One region of the Paenibacillus sp. MER TA 81-3 genome, then DNA from elsewhere that is predicted to be linked to it. Evidence: predicted binding sites of a transcription regulator. Region 1 holds the regulator's gene; the other holds the start of a gene.
What was found. The regulator LexA, encoded in region 1, represses DNA repair genes until DNA is damaged. The targets are predictions, from matches to a motif close to CGAACATATGTTCG.
Positions count from the first base shown of each region.

Region 2: recA (recombinase RecA) is a predicted target of LexA. The motif match lies at 1,847-1,860, and genes of this name have one in related genera.

Region 1 covers NZ_JAMAWB010000009.1:260,452-263,883, reverse strand. The annotation lists gene M3650_RS15415 (D-alanyl-D-alanine carboxypeptidase family protein) at 35-661, shown strand; gene M3650_RS15410 (hypothetical protein) at 884-1,087, shown strand; gene lexA (transcriptional repressor LexA) at 1,237-1,866, opposite strand; gene M3650_RS15400 (LysM peptidoglycan-binding domain-containing protein) at 2,118-2,492, shown strand; gene M3650_RS15395 (DUF896 domain-containing protein) at 2,778-2,996, shown strand; gene M3650_RS15390 (methyltransferase) at 3,136-3,432, shown strand, end outside.
Region 2 covers NZ_JAMAWB010000001.1:361,261-364,692, forward strand. The annotation lists gene pgsA (CDP-diacylglycerol--glycerol-3-phosphate 3-phosphatidyltransferase) at 1-100, shown strand, start outside; gene M3650_RS01615 (competence/damage-inducible protein A) at 424-1,680, shown strand; gene recA (recombinase RecA) at 1,935-2,987, shown strand; gene M3650_RS01625 (regulatory protein RecX) at 3,164-3,432, shown strand, end outside.

The DNA.
Region 1 (3,432 bases):
GGCAAAAAATAACAATATTTTAGGAGGTATTAATATGAAGCTATTTAAAGTTGCTGTTATGCTGATTCTTACTTTATCACTTGTTGTTCCTGCAACAGCATTTGGAGCGTCATCTACTTACAGTGGTATAAGCGGGAAGAGATGGGTTCAAGAATTTCCTAATTCTGCAAGCGTCAGTGATTTGAGCAGTGAATTCAGACCTAAAGTTGAAAAGTTCATTAAAGCGATGAAGGATGCCAATATTACGGTTACAGTGACTTCTACGTTAAGACCAAAAGAACGAGCATATCTTATGCATTATTCATACAAAATTAGCAAAGGGCAAATCAGTCCTAAAGATGTTCCTTCAATGAGCGGCGTCAATATTCAATGGGTACATCCAAATGATGATAGCAAATATACTAAATCCAAAAACGCTGCTGCTGAAATGGTTGCCGCATACAGCATTGTGGCCGCCCCTGCACTTGATTCGGATCATATTCGCGGAAACGCAATTGATATGAACTCCCCGGTTACCAAGAAGACTACTATAAAAAAAGCGGATGGAACATCTATTAGTATTTCGAATTACGATGATCTTGTAAAAGTGGGTGCAACGTACGGGGTGTATCACCTCATGCCGATCTCTAAAGATCCTGTGCATTGGTCTAATAAATCCTAGCAGATTTTTATATCTTACTTTTTAAGTTAAGTACGACAAGCGGAAAAAATGTATTGTAACCCTTATTGTGACGGTTTGAAAAACACGATGGCCTAGACTGCAAAAGGTGACTTCTGGTATTCATCAGGAGTCATCTTTTTTTTATAAACGAACGATTATTGGCTTATGCTTTGAGAAATCGCAAATAATAAGAACAAACGTTCTGAATGGAGGTGAAGTGACATGCTTCTTGAACATTATATTGGTCGAGCAATTGAGATCATTTATGAAGACAGACATGGCGACATCACGAAGCGCCGTGTTATCATTCACAAAATCAGTGATGGCACTGTTCATGCGACTTGTTTGCGTTCGAGTGGATGGCGTCCGTTCAAGATGGAGCGTATATTGTCATGGCAGCCGATAAGAGAGGGAAGAACAGCGTAAAAATACGACGCTAAAACTGGAATATGTTTCAAGAAGATCAACACGCGTGCGAGAAAAGCAGCGTATAAATGGAAATAACAAATTTAGCTTTTGAAAATAAAAACACAGCCGATAATTCACCTATGAGGAGAACCAAAGGCTGTGTTTTGTTAATGGAAATCTCGGAACAAACCAATGACCTTACCCAAAATCGTCACATGCTTCAGACAAATAGGTTCGTATGTCGGGTTCTCGGGTTGAAGACGGACATGGTCTTTCTCGCGATAAAAAGTCTTGACCGTTGCTTCATCGTTTTCCGTCATCGCTACGACGATATCTCCGTTATTAGCAGTCTGCTGCTGGCGAACAATGACATAATCGCCGTTATGTATTCCGGCTTCGATCATACTATCACCAATGACAGATAACATAAACACGTTCTCGTCGTCCCCGACCATATGTGTAGGTAACGGGAAATAGTCTTCAATATTCTCAGTTGCCGTAATAGGTTCACCCGCCGTTACTTTACCCACTACCGGAATTCTTGCTACAGACTGGGTGAATTCATTCGTACGCTCGGATTGTTCATGGCTGAGCAGTTCAATTGCACGGGGCTTCGTCGGATCGCGACGAATGAAGCCTTTCTTCTCAAGGCGATCCAGATGACCGTGCACTGTAGAACTGGAGGCTAAGCCAACCGCTTCGCCAATCTCGCGAACCGATGGTGGATAACCTTTACCACGAACTTCATTGCGTATAAAATCAAGAATCGCTTGTTGACGACTGGATATTTTAGACAAGGGTATCAACTCCAATGAATACTCTTTTGTCAAAATTATACCATAGAACCTCCGTTCGTACAAACATAAGTTCTAAGGAAAATGCATAAACTCGCGCTTTTTAAGCGTTCTCTTTTATCGGGCGTGAATAGGAAGGAGAAAAAGACGAATGATATGAGAACTAATGTTCTAAAAATATATTGACTCAAACAAGTGTTCGTGTTAAATTATTTGCGAAAGTAATAGAACAAGCGTTTGGGGAGATGGGATAGATGATGTATACAACTTATCGTTCAATTTATAATGTATCGACTGCTGCCAGCAATGGTAGAGGAAAGCAACGTCGTTCAATATATATACGTCGACTTCGTCTTATCGTCTTTACGATCGCTCTCTTTTTCGTCACATGCGGCAGCATTGTACAAGCGTGGGGGAACGATGATGTGCAGGAGCAGGTAGGAATGGAGAGCGCAGTGGAACGGGTGCTTGTCCAGCCAGGAGATTCCTTATGGGTTATTGCTGCTGCTTACAAACCAGAGCATATGGATATTCGTCAATACATTTATGAAATCATCGTATTGAATGATATAGAAGGACATACGCTGTTGGCGGGAGATGTCATACTTGTGCCTTTGGAGTTAGAATAGGGAATTGTCTTTCTTCCATTGATGTAATCAAATCACATATTAAGTGGTCACTACATATCTGCTCGTAATACGGGGATGTTCATTTGCCATACTGTACAGAGTGATTATAATATGGTTCAATAACTCACCATTTATATTAAAGCTTAACGGGAGACTCAATATGGGTCTCTTTCTATGTATTTTTGTATTCTTTCTCCATGGCGATTGTAGTCGATACGCTTGCTTGACAAGCTTGACCTGCCATGTCAAAGTAGAAGATATGCTTAGAAACATGGAGGTACGACAATGAATATCGATCAATTGATCGCACGAATAAACGAGCTTGCCCGCAAGCAGAAAACTGAAGGATTAAACGAGACGGAGTTGGCGGAACGTGCGCGCCTGCGAGAGCAATATTTGTCTTTATTCCGGAAGCAAGTCCGTAACCAGTTGGATACGATTCGCTTTGTTGAAGATGAAGAACAAATGGGCGAAAAGGGCGGGTCCGGCGGGCTTGTTCATTAATGTAAGCGATAGACCAAGTCGGTGTAATTACCGGATTTTGTCCGGAATTGCATCGATTATTATATTGAAATTCAATTAGGCAAGAGCTTATTAGGTACATCAACGTCTTATTGTCGCAATAATAAGGGGGCTAACATTCATGTCTCGCAGTTGGGAACGCAAGGTGCGTCGTAACAGCACACAACTGAACAAGCAGCGTAAGAAGCAAGGGAAATCGATGATGTCGACTAGCACTGTCGCCTTTGAAGAATTTAAAGGCCGCAGCTATATCCTGCCAATGGTGCTCGTAGGATTCACTATCATCTACGCCTTTCTTGGCGGAGCAATGACGGATGTCCAGTCGCCGACGTTATATTGGGTAACGGTCTTCTGTTATCTGGGGTTGGGGATTATTCTCTTCCTAAGAAGACCTTTCCTCCGAATCGGCAAGGGTGAG
Region 2 (3,432 bases), on a different contig from region 1:
CCCGTTCGATGTCATCTCAACTTGGCTTGCGGCGTTGATCACGGTGTATTCGGGTATTGATTATTTCGTGAAAAATAAAAAGGTGCTTCACTTTTCGTAACGGCAAAATGTAAAGTGCGTGTTTAATTACAGATTCGATGTGGAATTATCCTCTCGAGATACATCGTGATCAAAAGGGAACTTTTTAAACAACCTTTGCGAGACAGCCTTTTAAACAATAGGCGCTTTTTTCTACGACATCGACTGTAGAGTGGATCGAGGAAAGAAGGCCTATTGTTTTTTCATGAATAAAATGACTCATTGATACACGAAAGGCGCGGACAGGATGATGAAGCAGCTTGCAGCGGCTTTACAGGTTGGATTTAGCATTTACATACATTGAAAGCATGGCGGTACAGATATAGATGAAGGATGGTGTCTCATATGAAAGCCGAAATGATTGCTGTCGGTACGGAACTGCTATTAGGGCAAATTGTAAACACCAATGCACAATATTTATCTCAGCAGTTGGCTCTTCTTGGGGTTGATGTCTATTATCAGACGGTAGTTGGCGATAATGCCGATCGGCTCCGTCACACAATCGAAGTGGCGCGAAGCCGTTCGAATGTCATTTTGTTTACAGGCGGACTCGGACCTACGATGGACGATATAACGAAAGATGTGTTGGCTGAATTGCTGGGGAGCGAGTTGTATCATGACGAGGATGCATTGACTCAGATGGAGAAAATGTTTGCCGGACGCGGCACTCCGATGGTAGAAAGCAATAAGCGCCAAGCGCTCGTTATTGAAGGGGCGGACGTGCTTCCGAACAGAACTGGCTTGGCGATCGGGAATGCGATCGTTCATGAAGGTGTGGCATATATTGTGCTTCCCGGGCCTCCGCGTGAAATGAAACCGATGTTTGCAGAACAGGTCGTTCCTTGGATGAAAGACAATGGATTGCTTGATGCATCGACGCTGTATACGCGTATGCTGAAATTTGCAGGCGTCGGTGAATCCATCTTGGAGGATGCGCTTCGTGATCTAATTGAGGCGCAGGGGGATACAACGATTGCGACGTACGCCAAAGAAGGTGAAGTGCTCGTTCGTCTTGCGACGAAGAGCGATGATGCAGCTCTGGCTGCAAGCAAGCTTGGAGAAGTAGAAACGGAAATCACGAATCGTCTCGGTCAGCATCTGTATGCAGCAGAAGACGTATCGATGAACGAGGTGCTCGTCAACCATCTCATTCAGCATCAAATGACGTTGTCTGCTGCGGAAAGCTGTACAGGAGGCTTATTTGCGGAGATGATGACGTCAGTTCCGGGAAGCTCACAAGTGTTTCTTGGTGGAGCCGTAACGTATTCCAACGAAATGAAGGAACGGATTCTCGGTGTGCCCCATGAGCTGTTAGAAGGGGAAAGCGCTCCGGGAGCGGTTAGTTCTGAAGCGGCCAAAGCGATGGTTGAGGGCATGCAGGACATTGCGGACACGGATTTCACGGTTGCAATTACAGGGGTTGCCGGGCCAGGCCATTCAGAACGCAAACCGGTAGGTCTTGTCTATATTGCAATCGGAGAAAAGGGCAAGGATACGCATGTCGAAGAGCTCCGCTTGAGCGGGGATCGCGACACGATCCGAATTAGAACGGTGAACGCCGTAATGTACCGCTTATGGCGGAAATTGCAAGGACATGGATAAACTTTACTTTCGTTGTGGCATAGCTTATAATTAAAGTAATAGTTAACGGAGGAACCGTAACAAAGTCATCTTACTTTGTTGCGGTTTTTTTTTGCGCATTGCTACTATTTCACGTTGTACAAAATGTTAATAAAAGGGATTTAGGGGTGGTTTTTCGCAAAATAAACGAATGTATGTTCGAAAAAATGCTTGGCAAACCGATCAAAACACGGTATGATATATTTATCAAACAAACGAATGAAGGAAGTGAGTTTGTGTCAGATCGCCGCGCTGCATTAGAAATGGCATTGCGTCAAATTGAGAAACAATTCGGTAAAGGTTCGATTATGAAACTCGGCGAATCCACTCATATGCAAGTTGAGATCGTTTCGAGCGGATCGTTAGCATTAGATATAGCATTAGGTATAGGTGGACTGCCACGAGGCCGTGTTGTTGAAGTATACGGACCAGAATCTTCTGGTAAGACGACGGTTGCACTACATGCTATTGCTGAAGTGCAGAAGTCAGGTGGACAAGCTGCATTCATCGATGCGGAACATGCTTTGGACCCGTTGTATGCAAGCAAGTTGGGCGTTAACATTGATGAGTTGCTTCTGTCTCAGCCGGATACAGGAGAGCAAGCACTTGAAATCGCCGAAGCGCTCGTGCGCAGCGGTGCTGTCGATATTGTCGTTATTGACTCTGTTGCTGCCCTCGTACCGAAGGCAGAGATTGAAGGCGAGATGGGGGACTCTCATGTCGGCTTGCAAGCACGCTTGATGTCTCAAGCTTTGCGTAAATTATCCGGTGCCATCAGTAAGTCCAAGACGATTGCTATATTCATTAACCAGTTGCGCGAGAAGGTCGGCGTAATGTTCGGTAACCCAGAGACGACTCCAGGCGGTCGCGCGCTGAAGTTCTATTCTAGTGTGCGTCTGGATGTGCGCCGTGTGGAGACGATCAAGCAAGGGAATGATATGATCGGTAACCGTACGCGCATTAAGGTTGTGAAGAATAAAGTTGCGCCTCCGTTTAAGCAAGCGGATATCGATATTATGTATGGAGAGGGTATTTCCCGCGAAGGCAGCATCGTCGATATCGGTACGGAATTGGATATTATTCAGAAGAGCGGTGCGTGGTACTCCTTTGACAGTGAGCGCTTAGGCCAGGGCCGCGAGAATGCGAAGCAATTCTTGAAGGAGCATCGCGACATTTCAGAAGTCATTGAGAAAAAGATTCGTGATGCCAGCAATTTATCGACGACAATCCCACAGAATGCTTCGAATGAAGAAGAAGATGCAGCACTTGAACTGGAAGTAGAAGAGTAATCATAACTGTTATGGACAAGCACCTTCAAGTTTGTTGAAGGTGCTTGTTTTTGTACACACTTTGCGATGCTTATTTATTTTGTTTGGTCATAACGGCACTGCTGCGGTATAGTAAAGATACCGTGTATTCATTGGGGGAAGAAAGAGCGAAATGAACACGGATGGAGGAGAGTACTGTGAGCGATAAGGAACGTATCGTATCTATCGTGCGGGTCGAGCGTGACGATAAGCAGGCAGGACGATATATTATTCATTTGGATCAAGCTTCACCGCTCAACGTACATGAGGCAGTGATGATTAAATATCGCCTGTTGAAAGGTACGGAGCTCTCTCTGGACTCCTTGGACGAGATATTGCGTGCAGACGAAGGGAATAAGGCCTACGTTCAATCGATCAAGTATTTGCAACGCAAACCTAGAACCCGGATGGAACTGGCCCGTAACCT